Linked DNA regions of Kitasatospora fiedleri. The protein of the gene in region 1 interacts with the protein of each later gene in a pairwise test. Links are inferred from orthologs where the notes say so. Each region holds a gene or a part of one and is shown on either strand. Other genes may lie near its edges. The genes, in order: QMQ26_RS23895 and QMQ26_RS10720.

Evidence for each region.
Region 2: the proteins of QMQ26_RS23895 (region 1) and QMQ26_RS10720 interact in binary tests that used the Escherichia coli proteins (3 or more experiments, as listed by UniProt). The link is inferred for Kitasatospora fiedleri from one-to-one orthologs.

The regions. Positions count from the first base shown.
Region 1 is NZ_OX419519.1:5,187,561-5,197,155, forward strand. The notes cover bases 3,532-6,570. They hold QMQ26_RS23895 ([protein-PII] uridylyltransferase), read left to right. Parts: upstream 3,532-3,854; coding sequence 3,855-6,287; downstream 6,288-6,570. Other genes in these bases: QMQ26_RS23890 (P-II family nitrogen regulator), read left to right, coding at 3,532-3,735; ffh (signal recognition particle protein), read left to right, coding at 6,390-6,570. Also shown: transcriptional repressor NsdA, read left to right, coding at 356-1,813; QMQ26_RS23885 (ammonium transporter), read left to right, coding at 2,075-3,400; more of QMQ26_RS23890, read left to right, coding at 3,397-3,531; more of ffh, read left to right, coding at 6,571-7,949; QMQ26_RS23905 (GNAT family N-acetyltransferase), read left to right, coding at 8,058-8,582; ATP-dependent zinc metalloprotease FtsH, read left to right, coding at 8,669-9,595.
Region 2 is NZ_OX419519.1:2,276,155-2,285,708, reverse strand. The notes cover bases 3,476-6,473. They hold QMQ26_RS10720 (P-II family nitrogen regulator), read left to right. Parts: upstream 3,476-4,804; coding sequence 4,805-5,143; downstream 5,144-6,473. Other genes in these bases: QMQ26_RS10715 (macrolide family glycosyltransferase), read left to right, coding at 5,400-6,473; QMQ26_RS10725 (ammonium transporter), read left to right, coding at 3,480-4,808. In the rest of the region: pulA (pullulanase-type alpha-1,6-glucosidase), read left to right, coding at 1-502; QMQ26_RS10730 (M4 family metallopeptidase), read left to right, coding at 942-3,296; more of QMQ26_RS10715, read left to right, coding at 6,474-6,572; QMQ26_RS10710 (carbohydrate binding domain-containing protein), read left to right, coding at 6,895-9,021; QMQ26_RS10700 (SDR family oxidoreductase), read right to left, coding at 9,158-9,554. UniProt on the Escherichia coli protein: P-II indirectly controls the transcription of the glutamine synthetase gene (glnA). P-II prevents NR-II-catalyzed conversion of NR-I to NR-I-phosphate, the transcriptional activator of GlnA. When P-II is uridylylated to P-II-UMP, these events are reversed.

The DNA.
Region 1 (9,595 bases):
GAGGCGTGCGCGGACCGGCGCACACCGATTCGGGTGGCGCGGGCGAGCAGGCGCCTTGCACCAGCGCTGCGGATGCCGGATCGTCGTTGCCGCACGCGTGCCTCCGTCAAGTCCGGGCATGTGCCGGGGTCATGCCGAGCTGACTCCCAGTGAAGCGCGGTACCCGGCCCGGTAGTTCACTCGTGGGGGTGGCGAAAGGTGGCGTTTTTCCGGCGTTGCTCCCCCGGATGGCGCAGGGGCGCTACGTTCGGGATACGGAACGCAGCCGACCGGTCACGCGGACGGCGGTGCAGGCGATGGACACGAGTCAGGGCGAAGCGGGGCCCCGGGTTCGGGGCGGGATGGGGACGTTCCCATGGGTGAGAAGCAGCCGAACGAGAAGCTGGGCTCCTGGTTCGCGCGCAGCGGCTGGTCGAAGGGCGAGCTGGCGCGTCAAGTGAACCGCAGGGCGCGGCAGATCGGCGCCCACCACGTCTCCACCGACACTTCGCGGGTGCGCCGGTGGCTGGACGGGGAGCAGCCGCGGGAGCCGATCCCGAAGATCATGTCCGAGCTGTTCTCGGAGCGCTTCGGCTCGGTGGTCTCGGTCGAGGACCTCGGCCTGCGCGCGGTGGTCCAGGTGACCACCGTCGGCAGCGGGGTGGACCTCCCGTGGAGCCCGCAGCAGACCGTGCAGGCGATCAGCGAGTACTCGCGCAGCGACCTGATACCCAACCGGCGCGGCTTCCTCGGCACGTCGCTGGCGCTGACGGCCGGCGCGGCGCTGATCGAGCCGATGCAGCGCTGGCTGACGCCCGGTCCGAACGGCGCCCCCACCCCGATCCTGGCGGCGGCCAACGGCGGCGAGCACTTCTCCGGGCGGCTGTCCGAGCCGGAGATGCAGCTGCTGGAGCAGACCACCGAGATGTTCCGGAAGTGGGACGCGCAGAACGGCGGCGGCCTGCGCCGCAAGGCGGTGGTCGGCCAACTCCACGAGGTCACCGACCTGTTGCAGGAGACCTACCCCGAGGCGACCACCAAGCGGCTGTTCCGGATCACCGCCGAGCTGGCCCACCTGGCGGGCTTCATGTCGTACGACGTGGGCATGCACCCGAGCGCGCAGAAGTACTACGTGCTGGCGCTGCACGCGGCCAAGGAGGCCGGGGACCGCCCGTTCGGGGCGCACGTGCTGACCGACATGAGCCGGCAGATGATCCACCTGAACCGCGGCGAGGACGCGCTGGAGCTGATCCACCTCGCCCAGTACGGCAGCCGGGACACCGCCACCGCCCGCCAGCAGTCGCTGCTGTACGCGATGGAGGCGCGGGCGTACTCCACCATCGGCGAGGTCAACCGGTGCGCCCGGGCGGTGCGGCTGTCGGAGGACACCTTCAGCGACATCCGGGAGACCAACGAGGCGGCGCCGAGCTGGCTCAGGTTCTTCTCGTACGCCGAGCTGTGCGCGGAGAACGGCCACTCCTACCGGGACCTGGCGTACACCTCGGACCGCGGGCCGGCGATGGCCAAGGCCGCCGAGCCGCTGATCACCGAGGCGGTCGACCGGTTCCGGGAGGACGGCGACCACGTCCGCACCTACGCGTTCAACCTGGTCGGGATGGCCTCGGTGCGGCTGCTGCAGAGCGAGCCGGAGGAGGCCGCGAAGTACTGCGAGGAGGCGGTCGACATCGCCAAGAAGGTGCGCTCCGAGCGGCTGAACACCCGGGTCCGCAAGACCTCCGAGGCGGCCAGCCGGGACTTCCGCGGCGCCCCCGGGGTGGACCGGCTGGCCGAGCGGGTGGTGCACGACATCCCGGAGTTCGTCGCGGTGGTCTGATCCGCTCCGCCCCCGCCGCCCGCGGCCGTCCGCCCCCCGTCCGGACGGCCGCCGACATATAGCACGCGCTGTCCAGTACGCGTCACCTGCCGTGGTTCACCTTCCCGTAACGGGCGCGTCAACCGCGTCACTGCGGCGAAACACCGAGCCGCATCGGCCGAAACCCGCCTTCGGCACTCTCCTCTCATCGCCGACACGCCGGGATGGGCACGGGACAGGTAATCCCGGTCGTGGTGCGGCTCTCATTCGGAGGAGACGCCGATGCCGGACGGCTTCAGCGCGGGCGATACCGCCTTTGTGTTCATCTGTGCGGCCCTGGTCATGTTGATGACCCCGGGCCTGGCCTTCTTCTACGGAGGCATGGTCAGGGTCAAGAGCACCCTCAACATGCTGGTGATGAGCTTCATCTCACTGGCGATCGTCTCGGTGCTCTGGGTCCTGTACGGCTACTCGCTGGCCTTCGCGCCGGACGCCGGGGCCGGTCTGATCGGCAACCTCGACTTCCTGGGGATGCGCGGCATCGACCTGAACGCCCTGACCGGGACGATCCCGGTGACCGGGTTCGCGGCCTTCCAGCTGATGTTCGCGATCATCACCCCGGCCCTGATCAGCGGCGCGATCGCGGACCGGGCGAAGTTCACCGCCTGGAGCCTGTTCGTGGCGCTCTGGGTGACCGTGGTGTACTTCCCGGTCGCGCACTGGGTGTTCTTCTTCGACGGCGGCAACGGCGGCTGGCTCGGCGACCGCAACGGCGTGATCGACTTCGCCGGCGGCACCGCGGTGCACATCAACGCCGGTGCGGCCGGCCTGGCCCTGGCCCTGGTGCTGGGCAAGCGGATCGGCTTCAAGAAGGACCCGATGCGTCCGCACAACCTGCCGCTGGTGATGCTCGGCTCCGGCCTGCTGTGGTTCGGCTGGTTCGGCTTCAACGCCGGCTCCGCGCTGGCCGCCAACGGCGTGGCGGGCATGGCCTTCGTCAACACCCAGGTCGCCACCGCCGCCGCGATCCTCGGCTGGCTGGCCTACGAGAAGGTCAAGCACGGCGCGTTCACCACCCTCGGCGCCGCCTCCGGCGCGGTGGCCGGCCTGGTTGCCATCACCCCGGCCTGCGGCTCGGTCTCCCCGCTCGGCGCGATCGCGATCGGCCTGATCGCCGGCGTGCTGTGCGCCGCGGCGATCAGCCTGAAGTACAAGTTCGGCTTCGACGACTCGCTCGACGTGGTCGGCGTCCACCTGGTCGGCGGCATCGTCGGCTCGCTGCTGATCGGCTTCTTCGCCACCGGCCACGTCGGCCAGACCGCCTCCGGCCTGTTCTACGGCGGCGGCCTGGACCAGCTCGGCAAGCAGGTGCTCGGCGTGGTCGCCGTCCTGGTCTACTCGTTCGTGCTCTCCTGGCTGCTGGGCATGCTGATCCAGAAGACCATCGGCTTCCGGGTCGCCGAGGAGGTCGAGGTCTCCGGCATCGACCAGGCCGAACACGCCGAGTCCGCCTACGACTTCACCGCCGTCGGCGCCAGCCTGGTGCGCACCGCCCCGGCCGCCCCCGCGACCGCCCCCGCCGAGAAGACCGAGGTCGACGCCCGATGAAGCTCATCACCGCCGTCATCAAGCCGCACCGCCTGGACGAGGTCAAGGACGCCCTGCAGGCCTTCGGGGTGCACGGCCTGACCGTCACCGAGGCCAGCGGGTACGGCCGGCAGCGCGGCCACACCGAGGTCTACCGCGGCGCCGAGTACACCGTCGACCTGGTCCCGAAGGTCCGGATCGAGATACTGGTCGAGGACGAGGACGCCGAGCAGTTGATCGACGTGGTCGTCAAGGCCGCCCGCACCGGGAAGATCGGCGACGGCAAGGTCTGGTCGGTCCCGGTCGAGACCACCGTCCGGGTCCGCACCGGCGAACGCGGCCCCGACGCCCTCTGACCCCCGCCCGCCCTTCCTCCGATCCACTCTGATCCACCGCTGAAACCCTCCTGGCGGACCTGCCCCCGTGGCAGGTCCGCCGAAGGCGTATCCGGCACCCGCACGCACCGGGAGCAGACGTGAGCAGCACCGACCCCGCCGAGTACGGCTACCCCGCCGAGCGCGCCCGCCTGCTGGCCGACCCCGACACCACCGGCCCGCGCCGGCGCGCCGCCCTGGCCCGGCTCACCGACGACTGGCTGGCCGCCCTCTACCGGGCCGCCGGCGCCCCCGCCCGCACCGCGCTGGTCGCCGTCGGCGGCTACGGCCGGGCCGAACTCTCCCCGCGCAGCGACCTGGACCTGCTGCTGCTGCACGAGGGCCCGCTCGCCGCCGACCTGGCCGAACGGATCTGGTACCCGGTCTGGGACAGCGGCGTCGCCCTCGACCACGCCGTCCGCACCCCCGGCGAGGCCCGCAAGGTCGCCGCCGAGGACCTCAAGGCCCAGCTCGGCCTGCTCGACGCCCGCCACCTGGCCGGCGACCCGCAGCTCACCGCGGACCTGCGCTCCGCCGTCCTGGCCGACTGGCGCGCCGCCGCCCCCGAACGGCTCCCCGAGCTCCAGGAGCTCGGCCGGGCCCGGGCCGAGCGCCACGGCGAGCTGTCCTTCCTGCTCGAACCCGACCTCAAGGAGGCCCGCGGCGGCCTGCGCGACCTGGTCGCGCTGAACGCGGTCGCCGCGACCTGGCTCGCCGACGCCCCCCGCGACGGCCTGGACGCCGCCGCCCGCACCCTGGCCGACGTCCGCGACGCGCTGCACCTGACCACCGGGCGGGCCACCGAACGGCTCTCCCTCCAGGACCAGGACCAGGTCGCCGAACGACTCGGCGTGCTCGACGCCGACACCCTGCTGCGGCAGGTCTACCAGGCGGCCCGCACCGTCGCGTACGCCTCCGACGTCACCTGGCGCTCGGTCGACCGGGTGCTGGCCGAGCGCCACCGCCCGGCCCGCCGCGCCGCCCGGTTCGGCTTCCCGTTCAACGGCGCCCGGCGGGCCCCGATCGGCCCCGACGCGCCCGAGCGCCGCCCGCTCGCCGAGGGCGTGGTCGAGCAGGACGGCGAGGCGGTGCTGGCCCACGCCGCCCGGCCGGCCGCCGACCCGGTGCTGCCGCTGCGGGCCGCCGCCGCGGCCGCCCAGGCCGGGCTCACCGTCGGCTACGCCACCGTCCGGCGGCTGGCCGCCGAGACCGGGCCGCTGCCGGTGCCCTGGCCCGACGAGGCCCGTGCCCAGCTGGTCACCCTGCTCGGCGCGGGCGAAGCCTGCCTGCCGGTCTGGGAGGCGCTGGAGGCCGAGGGGCTGATCAGCCGGATGCTGCCGGACTGGGAGCGGGTCCGCTGCCGCCCGCAGCGCAACGCCGTGCACCGCTGGACCGTCGACCGGCACCTGATCGAGACCGCCGTCCGGGCCGCCGCGATGACCCGCCGCACCGCCCGCCCCGACCTGCTGCTGGTCGCCGCCCTGCTGCACGACCTCGGCAAGGGCTGGCCCGGCGACCACTCCGAGGCCGGCGAGGTGATCGTCCGCGACGTCGCCGTCCGGATGGGCTTCGACCGGCAGGACACCGACACCCTCGCGCTGCTGGTGCGCCACCACCTCACGCTGGTCGACACCGCCACCCGCCGCGACCCCGACGACCCCGCCACCGCCGACCTGATCGCCAAGACCGTCGGCACCCAGACCCACCTGGAACTGCTGCACGCCCTCACCGAGGCCGACGCCACCGCCACCGGCCCGGCCGCCTGGTCGAGCTGGCGCGCCTCGCTGGTCGCCACGCTGGTCGAGCGCACCGCCGCCCGGCTGGCCGGTGACACCAGCCCGCCCGCCGCCGACCCCGAGGTCACCGCCGACCAGGAGCGCCTGGCCGTCGAGGCCGCCCGCACCGGCGGGCCCGCGCTCACCCTGGCCGCCCACCCCGAACCGGCGGGGGAGCAGGGCACCGAGCCGATGGGCGTCGAACTCACCCTGGCCATCCCCGACCGCCCCGGCCTGCTCGGCACCGTCGCCGGGGTGCTCGCCGTGCACCGCCTCGCCGTCCGCAAGGCCGGGCTGCGCGAACTCGACCCGGTCGGCGCCGGGCCCGTCCTGCTGCTGTCCTGGACGGTCGCCGCCGAGTACGGCGACCTGCCCGAGGCCGCCCGGCTCCGGGCCGACCTGCGCCGCGCCCTGGACGGCTCGCTCGACGTCGCCCGCAAGCTCGCCGAACGCGACGCCGCCGCGCCGCGCCGCCGCGGCATCAGCACCCCGCCGCCGGTGGTCACCGTCGCCCCGCACACCGCCTCGCGGTCCGCCACCGTGCTGGAGGTCCGCGCGCACGACGCCCCCGGCCTGCTGCACCGGATCGGCCGGGCGCTGGACGTGGCCGGCGTGCGGGTGCGCACCGCGCACGTCTCCACCCTCGGCGCGGAGGCCGTCGACGCCTTCTACCTCACCTCGCCGGACGGCCGGCCGCTGGAGCGGGAGCGCGCGCAGGAGGTCGCGCGGGTGGTCAGGGCCGCCCTGGGGACCCCCTGACCCGCGGTTCGCGCAGGGGCGCAGACCGTCCGCCGGGGGTACGGCTACCCTTGGGGCGACGACAGTACCCGTACTCGATGCCGCAAGGGACCCGCGACCGACGTGTTCGACACTCTCTCCGACCGCCTCGCAGCGACGTTCAAGAACCTCCGGGGCAAGGGCCGTCTCAGCGAGGCGGACATCGACGCCACCGCGCGCGAGATCCGGATCGCCCTGCTGGAGGCGGACGTCGCGCTCCCCGTGGTCCGCGCCTTCATCAAGCAGGTCAAGGACCGGGCCCTCGGCTCCGAGGTCTCCGGCGCGCTGAACCCCGCCCAGCAGATCATCAAGATCGTCAACGAGGAGCTGATCAGCATCCTCGGCGGCGAGACCCGCCGCCTGCGCTACGCCAAGACCGGCCCGACCGTGATCATGCTGGCCGGCCTCCAGGGCGCCGGCAAGACCACGCTGGCCGGAAAGCTCGGCCACTGGCTCAAGACCCAGAAGCACACCCCGCTGCTGGTCGCCTGCGACCTCCAGCGCCCCAACGCCGTCACCCAGCTCGGCGTCGTCGCGGAGCGGGCCGGCGTCGCCTTCTACGGCCCGCAGCCCGGCAACGGCGTCGGCGACCCGGTGCAGGTCGCCCGCGACTCCGTCGAGTACGCCAAGCAGAAGCAGTACGACGTCGTCATCGTCGACACCGCCGGCCGCCTCGGCATCGACGCCGAACTGATGCAGCAGGCCGCCGACATCCGCGCCGCGATCGACCCGGACGAGGTCCTGTTCGTGGTCGACGCCATGGTCGGCCAGGACGCGGTCACCACCGCCCAGGCCTTCCTGGAGGGCGTGGACTTCACCGGCGTCGTGCTCTCCAAGCTCGACGGCGACGCCCGCGGCGGCGCCGCGCTCTCGGTCGCCCACGTGACCGGCCGTCAGATCATGTTCGCCTCCAACGGCGAGAAGGTCGACGACTTCGACGCCTTCCACCCCGACCGGATGGCCTCGCGCATCCTCGGCATGGGCGACGTCCTCTCGCTGATCGAGAAGGCCGAGCAGACCTTCTCCCAGGCCGAGGCCGAGAAGATGGCCGCCAAGCTCCAGGGCGGCGGCAAGGACTTCACGCTCGACGACTTCCTGTCGCAGCTGGAGCAGGTCCAGAAGATGGGCTCGATCTCCAAGCTGCTCGGCATGCTCCCCGGCATGGGCCAGATCCGGGACCAGATCAACAACCTGGACGACAAGGACGTCAACCGGGTCGGCGCGATCATCAAGTCGATGACCCCGGCCGAGCGGACCGACCCGAAGCTGATCAACGGCTCGCGCCGGCTGCGCATCGCCAAGGGCTCCGGCGTCCAGGTCGGCGAGGTCTCCAGCCTGGTCGAGCGGTTCTTCGAGGCTCGCAAGATGATGTCCGCGATGGCCTCCGGCAAGGGCATCCCCGGCATGCCGGGCATCCCCGGGATGGGCGGCGGCGGCAAGCGCTCCGGCAAGAAGGCCCCGGTCGCCAAGGGCAAGCGCAAGAGCGGCAACCCGCTCAAGCGGGCCCAGGAGGAGGCCGCGGCCGCCGAGCGCAAGGCCCTCGGGCCGGGCCAGGGCGCCCAGTCCGGCGGCGCGTTCGGCGTCCAGCCGGGCCAGGGTCCGGCGGACTTCCAGCTCCCCAAGGAGTTCAAGGACCTGCTGTAGGCGGCGGGGCGGCACGGACCGGGGGCGCGGGCAACCGCGCCCCCGGTCGCGTCCGCCCCCGCCACCCGTGCCCGCGCTTCCGCGCGCGGGTGCGCCATGATGTCCCGTATGCGCGTGACGATCCGAGCCCCCCGCCCCGATGACGTCGTCCCCTACGCCGAGGCGGTGCGCCGCTCCGCCGCGCACATCGGGCGGTGGAACCCGGTGGAGCCGGACGGCATGCCGGACCTGCTGAGCCGTCAGGGCGCGGGCCTGCGGACGTTCATGATCGTCGACACCGGGACCGGCGGCCTGGTCGGCAAGTGCAACGTGGCCAACATCGTGATGGCGCGGTTCTGCAACGGGGTGCTGGGCTACGACTCGTACGAGCCGTTCGTCGGGACCGGCCGGATGTCGGAGGGCATGCGGCTGGTGGTGGAGCGCTGCTTCACGCGGCCGGAGCGCGGCGGGCTCGGGCTGCACCGGCTGGAGATCAACGTCCAGCCGGACAACGAGCGGTCGATCGCGCTGGCCCGCCGGCTGGGCTTCCGGCACGAGGGGCTCACGCCGCGGATGCTGTTCCTGCAGGACGCCTGGCGCGACCACGAGCGCTTCGCGCTGACCGCGGAGGAGTGGCCGACGCCGGTGCGCTGACCGGGGCGGCCGACCGGTGCGCCGACCGGGGCGCGGCGCGGCGTTGCGCGCCGTCCGGCGGGCACCCGGTCCGTATCGTCCGACGGGTGAGCAACCCCGTGCCGCCGCGCCAGACCCCCGACCAGCCCTGGCGGTCCGAGGGGGCGCCGCCCCCTCCGCCGCCGAAGAAGAGGATGCCGGGCGGCTGGACGGGCCTGATCCTCACCGCGCTGGTGGTGTTCCTGCTCTCGGACCTGCTGCTGAGCTTCTTCGGCAACGGCGGGTCGACCACGATCTCGTACACCGAGTTCACCAAGCAGCTGAACGGCGGGAACGTCACCAAGGTCTACGCCAAGGGCGACGCCATCGAGGGCACGCTCAAGAGCGAGCGGCCCAGGCCGGACGGCGAGAAGGGCGACTACACGGAGTTCACCACCCAGCGGCCGGAGTTCGCCACCGACAACCTCTGGGGCACCCTGCAGTCGCAGAACGTCGAGGTGACGGCCCGTCCGGTGGTGCAGCAGCGCAGCTTCCTGGCGAACCTGCTGATCTCGCTGGCGCCGATGCTGCTGCTGATCGGGGTCTGGGTGCTGATCGCCCGCCGGATGTCCGGCGGGATCGGCGGCGGCGCGCTCGGCCGCAAGGCCCCGCCGAAGCCGGTGGACACCAGCCAGGGCAAGCGCACCACCTTCCGGGACGTGGCCGGCATCGACGAGGTCGAGGCCGAGCTCAGCGAGGTGGTCGACTTCCTGAAGAACCCGCAGGCGTACCGCCGGCTCGGCGCGAAGATGCCGCGCGGCGTCCTGCTGTCCGGCCCGCCCGGCACCGGCAAGACGCTGCTGGCCCGGGCCGTCGCCGGGGAGGCGGACGTGCCGTTCTTCTCCGCCTCGGCGTCCGAGTTCATCGAGATGATCGTCGGCGTCGGCGCCAGCCGGGTCCGCGAACTGTTCGCCGAGGCCCGCAAGGTCGCCCCGGCGATCGTGTTCATCGACGAGATCGACACCATCGGGCGCCAGCGCGGCGGCGGTGGCGGC
Region 2 (9,554 bases), 2.9 Mb from region 1 along the record:
GGACTGCCGGCAGGGCAACGGCTGGGGCCGGGGCCTGCCGATGGCGGCCGACAACAAGGAGATGTGGGACCGCGCCAAGCAGCTGCTGGCCGATCCGGCGCTGCGGGCGGACTGCAACGCGACGGCCGGTTCCACCGCGATCTACCAGCAGTTCCTGAAGATCCGCCGGTCCTCGCCGCTGTTCGCGCTGCCCACCTCGGCGGAGGTGCAGCGCCGGCTGTCCTTCCCGCTGTCCGGCACCGCCGGGGAGAACCCGGGCGTGATCACCATGCACCTGGACGGCACCGGGCTGAAGGGCGCCGAGAAGGGCCTCACGGTGGTCTTCAACGCCACCCCGACCGCGCAGACCCAGACCGTGGCGGGCCTGCGCGGCAGCCGGCAGCAGCTGCACGGGGTACAGGCGGGGGGCAGTGACCCGGTGGTCAAGCGGGCAGCTTTCGACCCGGCCTCGGGGACCTTCACGGTGCCGGGCCGGACGGTGGCGGTGTTCGTCCAGAACTGATGGTTTCCCAGCGGTAACAGGGGCCTCACCTCCGGGTGGGGCCCCGTCCCGCGTTGGCCGAAAATCGACGCCGCACGGCGATGTTTGGCATGGACCTTCTCGAATGCGTCCCATCTACCGGACCATGGGCGGCCGTTGACCGGACCGGGGCGCGGTCATTAATCAGTCAATCCGTGGCATGCATCTGTCATTCACGAGGTGTTTGCTGCCAGGATTCCCCCGGCTGCGGAGCGACAGGTAGCCCCAACCCCCGCCGGTGGAACCCTCCCCAGGACTCCGGCGGCCGCAGCCCGGCACGCGTACCCCACGTGCCCGGTACCGCGTACGTGCACCGCACCCCGCGCCGCGAACCGGCGGCAGGGGCCCCCGCTGCGCCGCAACCGCGGCCAGATTCTCTCCACCGCTCGTGACCCCGCGACGGTCGGTAAAGGAGTCCCGCATGTCTCGCCGCACGCATGCCCGCGTGAGCATGGCCGCCCTCGCGGCCACCACCGCCCTACTGGTGACCGCGATCCCGGTGGCGGTGGCCCAGGCCGCCCCCGCCGCCCCCTCCCAGACCGGCCAGGTCGCCTCCCAGCAGGCGGTGGCCGGCCACGCCCAGCTGCTCTCCGACGCGAGCAGCCGCTCGGCGACGTTCGCCCAGGACCTGGGCCTGGGCTCGGCCGAGAAGCTCGTGGTCAAGGACGCGTCCAAGGACGCCGACGGCACCCAGCACTTCCGCTACGAGCGGACCTACAACGGACTCCCGGTGCTCGGCGGCGACCTGATCGTCCACCAGGCCGCCAACGGCACCACCAAGAGCGTCGACCGGGCCTCCTCGGCCACGCTGACCGGCCTGTCCACCACCCCCAAGCTCGCCGCCGCCAAGGGCCAGGCCACCGCGCTGGCCGCCCAGTCCGGCTCCGCCCTGGAGACCGCGCCCCGCCTGGTGGTCTGGGCCGCCGACAACAGCCCGCGGCTGGCCTGGGAGACCGTGGTCTCCGGCGTCCAGGAGGACGGCACCCCGAGCAAGCTCCACGTGGTCACCGACGCCACCACCGGCGACGTGATCCAGAAGTGGGAGGGCATCGAGACCGGCACCGGCAACGGCGTCTTCGTCGGCAACGTCACCCTCGGCACCTCGCAGTCGGGCTCCAACTACCAGCTCAAGGACCCGACCCGCGGCAACATGTACACCACCAACCTGAACAACGGGACCAGCGGCACCGGCACGCTGTACTCGAAGACCACCGACACCTGGGGCGACGGCACCGTCTCCAACAAGGAGTCCGCGGCCGTCGACGCCCACTACGGCGTCGCGTCCACCTGGGACTACTACAAGAACACCTTCGGCCGCAACGGCATCCGCAACGACGGCGTCGGCGCGTACAGCCGGGTCCACTACGGCAGCAACTACGTCAACGCGTTCTGGGACGACAGCTGCTTCTGCATGACCTACGGCGACGGCTCGGGCAACACCCACCCGCTGACCGAACTCGACGTCGCGGGCCACGAGATGACGCACGGCGTCACCTCCAACACCGCGGGCCTGAACTACTCGGGCGAGTCCGGCGGCCTGAACGAGTCCACCTCGGACGTGTTCGGCACGATGGTCGAGTTCTACGCGAACCTGCCCACCGACAACCCGGACTACCTGATCGGCGAGCTGATCAACATCAACGGCGACGGCACGCCGCTGCGCTACATGGACAAGCCCTCCAAGGACGGCTCCTCCGCCGACAGCTGGTCCTCCACCGTCGGCAACAAGGACGTCCACTACTCGTCCGGCGTCGGCAACCACGCCTTCTACCTGCTGGCCGAGGGCAGCGGCGCCAAGACCATCAACGGCGTCAGCTACAACTCGCCCACCGTCAACAGCATCACCGTCACCGGCATCGGCCGGGACAAGGCCGCGGCGATCTGGTACCGGGCACTGACCACGTACTGGACCTCCACCACCAACTACGCCAGCGCCCGGGCCGGCATGCTCTCCGCCGCCACCGACCTGTACGGCGCCGGCTCCGCCGAGTACAACGCCACCGCCACCGCCTGGGCCGCCGTCAACGTCGGCTCGCTGCCCAGCACCGGCGGGCCGACCGTCACCAGCCCCGGCAACCAGTCGACCGCGCTGAACGGCTCGGTCAACCTGCAGATCGCGGCCACCGGCGGCACCGCGCCGCTGACCTACTCGGCCACCGGCCTGCCCACCGGCCTGTCGATCAACGCCTCCACCGGCAAGATCACCGGCACCGCCACCGCGGCCGGCACCTACAACGTGACCGTCACCGCCAAGGACGCCGCCAACAAGACCGGCACCGCCTCCTTCACCTGGACCGTCACCTCCGGCGGCGGCACCGGCTGCACCCCGGCCCAGCTGCTCGGCAACCCCGGCTTCGAGACCGGCACCGCCAGCCCCTGGACCGCCACCTCCGGCGTGGTCAACAACTCCACCTCGCAGGCCGCCCACAGCGGTTCCTGGAAGGCCTGGCTGGACGGCTACGGCTCCGCCCACACCGACAGCATCACCCAGACCGTCACCATCCCGGCCGGCTGCTCCGCCACGCTGAGCTACTGGCTGCACGTCGACACCGCGGAGACCACCACCTCCACCGCGTACGACAAGCTGACCGTCACCGTCAACGGCACCTCGGTCGCCTCGTACTCCAACCTCGACAAGGCCACCGGCTACACCCAGAAGAGCATCAACCTGTCGGCCTACGCGGGCCAGACCGTCACGGTGAAGTTCAACGCGGTCGAGGACTCCTCGCTGCAGACCTCCTTCGTGATCGACGACACCGCGATCCAGACCAGCTGACGCACCCGCACCCACCGCTGCCCGGCGGCCGCACCAGCGGCCGCCGGGCACCGGCGCGCCCGCTCCCGGCGCGGCCCGGCCGGGTGTCCGGGCGGTGAGATTCCGGAAACCCCCGGGCAACACGAAACACCGTCGAAACACCCGTGACGGCGGCCCGAAATCCGGCCCGGCGACACTCCCCGCATGCTCCTCGCTGACTCCCCACCCACCCTGGACAGCGGCGACACCGCCTGGCTGCTGGCCTGCACCGCGCTCGTGCTGCTGATGACCCCGGCCCTGGCGCTGTTCTACGGCGGCATGGTGCGCACCAAGAGCGTGCTCAACATGATCATGATGAGCTTCGTGTCGATCGCCGTGGTCACCGCGGTCTGGCTGCTGGCCGGCTACTCGCTGGCCTTCGGCAAGGACGCCGGCTGGGGCCTGATCGGCTCCCTCGACCACCTCGGCATGGCCGGCATCACCCCGGACAGCCTCACCGGGCACGTCCCCACCCTGCTGTTCGCCACCTTCCAGCTGACCTTCGCGATCATCACCGCCGCGCTGATCTCCGGCGCCATCGCCGACCGGGCCAAGTTCGGCTCCTGGGTGGCCTTCACCGCGGTGTGGACGCTGCTGGTCTACGTGCCCGTCGCGCACTGGGTGTTCGCCCCCGACGGCTGGGTCCTGCGCGACCTCGGCGCCCTCGACTTCGCCGGCGGCACCGTCGTCGAGGTCAACTGCGGCGCCAGCGGCCTGGCCCTGGCCCTGCTGCTCGGCCCGCGCCTGGGCTTCAAGAAGGAGGCCATGCGCCCGCACAACCTGCCGCTGGTGCTGCTCGGCGCGGGCCTGCTCTGGTTCGGCTGGTTCGGCTTCAACGGCGGCTCCGCGATGGGCGCCAACGGCCTGGCCGCCGCCGCGGTCCTCAACACCCAGGCGGCCGGCTGCGCGGGCCTGCTCGGCTGGCTGGTGGTGGAGAAGAAGCGCGACGGCCACGCCACCACCCTCGGCGCCGCCTCCGGCGCGGTCGCCGGACTGGTCGCCATCACCCCCTCCTGCGGCAGCGTCGACCTGCTCGGCGCGCTGGTCGTCGGCCTGGCCGCCGGGCTGGTCTGCTGCTACGCCGTCAGCTGGAAGTTCCGCCTCGACTACGACGACTCGCTGGACGTGGTCGGCGTGCACTTCGTGGCCGGCGTCATCGGCACCCTGCTGATCGGCCTGTTCGCCACCGCCACCATGACCGGCGGCCCCGCCGGACTGCTGCACGGCGGCGGGATCGGCCAGCTCGGCAAGCAGCTGACCGCCGTCCTGGTGGTCGCCGGGTACGCCTTCGGCATGACGTACGGCATCGGCCGGGCGATCGACCGGCTGATGGGCTTCCGGGCCGCGCCCGAGCACGAACTCACCGGCCTGGACCTCGCCGTGCACGCCGAGACCGCGTACGATCACGGCGTCCTGGGCCACGGCTCCGCCACCGCCCACGCCAGCATGCACCCGCACGGTGCGCCCGCCTCCGACAGGACCCGCCCCGCATGAAGCTGATCACCGCCGTCGTCAAGCCGTTCAAGCTGGACGAGGTCAAGACCGCGTTGCAGGAGCTCGGCGTGCACGGGCTGACCGTCACCGAGGCCAGCGGCTACGGGCGGCAGCACGGGCACACCGAGGTGTACCGGGGCGCGGAGTACCGGATCGACCTGGTGCCGAAGGTCCGGATCGAGGTGGTGGTGGAGGACGAGGACGCCGAGCGGGTCACCGACGCGATCGTGGCCGCCGCCCGGACCGGGAAGATCGGCGACGGCAAGGTCTGGGTGGTGCCGGTGGACGGCATCGTCCGGGTCCGCACCGGCGAGCGCGGGCCGGACGCGGTCTGACGATCGGTCAATCCGCTTGCTTCTCAAGGGCGTTGCGGTGCCCCGAGGTCGGGCGCGCGCGGTAATTCGCGTGCGGCCCGACCGGTTCCGGGTTAGTGTCCCGGCATGTCCTCCTTCCACCAGATCTACGGCTGACGCGGCCGGGGCAGCGCCCCGAGCCCACGCGTCCCGCCCGCCCGTGCGCGCCCCTCCGCGGCGCCCCGGTGGTGCGGTGTCCTGTCCACGCCCCGTAGAACCGGAAGCAGGTGCTCTCCGCATGAGCCGTCGTGCCCACATCGCCATGGTCGGCATCCCGGCCGTCAGCCACGTCCGCCCCAGCCTCGAAGTGATCCGCGAACTCGTGGCCCGCGGCCACCGGGTGACGTACGCCAACGACCCCGCCGTCGCCGAGCTGATCGCCCCCACCGGCGCCGAGCTCGTCCCCTACCCCTCCACCCTCCCGGTCGCCGACCACGACTGGCCGGCGGACGCGATCGGCGCCATGCGCGTCTTCCTGGAGGACGCGATCGCCGTGCTGCCCCGGCTGCGCGCCCACTACGACGCCGACCCGGCCGACCTCTACCTGTACGACATCGGCGCCTACGCGGCCCGGGCGCTCGCCGAGGCGCAGGGCCGGCCGGTCGTCCAGCTCTCGCCGACGCTGGTCGGCTGGGAGGGGTACCGGGAGGAGGTCGGCGCCCACCTGCGCGGCCTCCCGGGGGCGGACGCCTACTTCGCCCGCTTCGCCGAGTGGCTGGCCGGCAGCGGCGCCACCACGACCGACGTGGACGACTTCTCCGGCCGCCCGGCCCGGGCCGTCGCCATGATCACCGAGGCGATGCAGCCGCACGCCGACCGGGTCGACCGGAAGGCGGTGGACTTCGTCGGCCCGTGCTTCGACCTGCGGGCCGAGCAGGGCGGCTGGCAGCGCCCGGCCGGGGCCGAGAAGGTGCTGCTGGTGTCGCTGGGCTCGGCGTTCACCCGGCAGCCGGAGTTCTACCGCAACTGCCTGGCCGCCTTCGGCGACCTGCCCGGCTGGCACCTGGTGCTGCAGATCGGCCGGCACACCGACCCGGCGGAGCTGGGGGAGATCCCGGCCGGGGTCGAGGTGCACCCCTGGCTGCCGCAGCGGGCGGTGCTGGAGCAGGCCGACGCCTTCGTCACGCACGCCGGGATGGGCGGCTGCGGGGAGGGCCTGCTGGCCGGGGTGCCGATGATCGCGGTGCCGCAGGCCGCCGAGCAGTTCATGAACGCCGACCGGCTGGTCGAGCTCGGCGTGGCCCGCCGGATCGACACCGCGGACGCGACGCCGCGGGCGCTCCGCTCGGCGCTGGCCGAGCTGGTCGCGGACCCGGCGGTCGCGGCCCGCTCGCGCGAGCTGAGCGCGCGGGCGAAGTCCGAGGGCGGCACCGCCCGCGCCTGTGACCTGATCGAGCGGCAGCTGGGCTGACCTCCCGGGGCTCCGGGCCCGCGCCGGTCCGCCGCTGACGAACCGTCAGCGGCGGACCGACGCATCCGTTTTCCCCGTCCGTTCTCCCGCCGGCTTTCTCGTCCGCAGGGGCCCGCAGCCTCCCTTGACGGCCGTCCGGGCGGACCCTATGGTCATGCCACTGCAAATTTCCAGCAAGTTTCAACGAGTTTGCAGGGACTTGCAGTAGCGACCCTCCACCCGTCGCACTGACGGCACCACCCCCGCCGTCGCGGCCCCCACCCCGCCGCCCCCCGTTCCGCGACCCGCGTCCGCGGCCCGGGCTTCCCCCAGGAGTGCTCCCTTGCCCCTCTCCGCCCCCCTCGGCGGCCGGCGCCTCGCCGCCGCCGCCACCGCGCTCGCGGCGCTCGGCCTCTCGGCCGGCGCCGGGCTCTCGCTCGCGCCCGCCGCCACCGCCACCCCGCCCGGCGGCAAGGACGTCACCGCCACCCTGTTCGAGTGGAAGTTCGACTCGGTGGCCAAGGCGTGCACCGACACGCTCGGCCCCAAGGGCTACGGCTCCGTCGAGGTCTCCCCGGCCGAGGAGCACATCCAGGGCGCCCAGTGGTGGACCTCCTACCAGCCCGTCAGCTACCGGATCGCCGGCCGGCTCGGCGACCGCGCCTCGTTCCAGCGCATGGTCGGCACCTGCCACGCCGCGGGCGTCAAGGTGATCGCCGACGCGGTGATCAACCACATGAGCGCGGGCAGCGGCACCGGCACCGGCGGCACCGCGTACGGCAAGTACACCTACCCGGGCTACTACCAGGACCAGGACTTCCACTCCTGCCGGACGTCGATCAGCAACTACGGCGACCGCTCCAACGTGCAGAACTGCGAGCTGGTCGGCCTCGCCGACCTGAACACCGGCTCCGGCTACGTTCAGCAGACCATCGCCGACTACCTGAACGACCTGCTGTCCCTGGGCGTCGACGGCTTCCGGATCGACGCCGCCAAGCACATCGCCGCGAGCGACCTGGCCGCGATCAAGTCCAAGGTGAGCAACCCGAACGCCTACTGGGTGCAGGAGGTCATCTACGGCGCGGGCGAGGCCGTCCAGCCCGGCGAGTACACCGGCAACGGCGACGTGGACGAGTTCCGCTCCGCGACCTGGCTCAAGAGCGCCTTCAACGGCGGGCGGATCTCCGACCTGCAGAGCTGGGGCAGCGGCCTGCTCGGCTCCGCCCAGGCCCGCACCTTCGTCGACAACTGGGACACCGAGCGCAACGGCTCGACCCTGACCTACGCGTACGGCTCCGCCTACACGCTGGCCAACGTCTTCCTGCTGGCCGACCCCTACGGCTCGCCGAACGTCTACTCCGGCTACGCCTTCGGCGGCAACGACGACGGCCCGCCCAACGGCGGCACCGTCAACGCCTGCTACCAGGACGGCTGGAACTGCACCCACGCCTGGCGCCAGGTCGCCAACATGGTCGGCTTCCGCAACGCGGTCTCCGGCACCGGCATGACCGACTGGTGGTCCAACGACAACAACGCGATCGCCTTCGGCCGCGGCGACAAGGGCTACGTGGCGATCAACCGCGAGTCCGGCGCGCTCACCCGGACCTTCCAGACCTCGCTGCCGGCCGGCGTCTACTGCGACGTCCAGCACGGCGACCCGGTGAACGGCGGCGGCTGCACCGGCCCGACCTACACCGTCGGCGCGGACGGCAGGTTCACCGCCACCGTCGGCGCGGGCGACGCGGTCGCCCTGTACGTCGGCGCCGGCGGCAACGGCGCCACGCCCGCCCCCACCCCCTCCGCCTCGCCGTCCGCCTCCGCGTCGGCCTCGCCGACCGGCGGCAACAGCGCCACCGTCTTCTACTCGACGGACCGGAACTGGTCGGCCTACGACCTGCACTACGCGCCCAACGGCGGCAGTTGGACCACCGTCCCCGGCGTGGCCATGGACGCGGCCTGCACCGGCTGGGTGAAGAAGACCGTCGGCCTGGGCGGTGCCACCGGCCTCGCCACCACCTTCAACAACGGCAACGGCACCTGGGACAACAACGGCGGCGGCAACTACGCCCTGGGCACCGGCAGCATCACCGTCAAGGACGGCGCGGTCGGCAGCGGCGACCCGTGCGCCGCCGCCACCGCCTCCCCGTCGACCTCGGCGTCCGCCTCCCCGCCGACCGGCTCCGGCGCCTCCTTCGCGGTCAACGCCACCACCGCGGTCGGCCAGAACGTCTACCTGGTCGGCGACGCGGCCGGGCTGGGCGGCTGGGACACCGCGAAGGCGCTGCCGCTCTCCGCCGCCGCCTACCCGGTGTGGAAGCTGGACGTGGCGCTCGGCGCGGGCACCGCGATCCAGTACAAGTACATCCGCAAGGACGCCGCCGGGAACGTCACCTGGGAGAGCGGCGCCAACCGCACCGCGACCGTCCCGGCCACCGGCCGGATCACGCTGAACGACACCTGGCGCGGCTGACCCGGGCCGGGCGCCCGACCCGCTGGAAGCATCGGGCGGATGGGCACCACCACCCCTGTCCCGGACGTCGAACTGCGCGGCGGCCGCTGGGACGGACACCTCGAACGAGTCCGCCCCGGCGCGCCGCTCCCGCCGCTCAGCCGCGGCCGATGTACGGCATCGCGGTGGCCATCACCGTGGCGAACTGGACGTTCGCCTCCAGCGGCAGCTCCGCCATGTGGCGCACCGTCCGGGCCACGTCCGCGACGTCCATGGTCGGCTCCGGCGCGGTCCGCCCGTCCGCCTGCCGCACCCCCGCGCCCATCCCCGCCGTCATGTCGGTGGCCGCGTTGCCGATGTCGATCTGCCCGCAGGCGATCCGGTACGGGCGGCCCTCCAGCGACAGGGCGCGGGTCAGGCCGGTGACGGCGTGCTTGGTCGCGGTGTAGGCGATCGCGTACGGGCGGGGGACGTGGGCGGAGATCGAGCCGTTGTTGACGATCCGGCCGCCCTGCGGGTCCTGGTCCCGCATCCGGCGGAACGCGGCCTGCGCG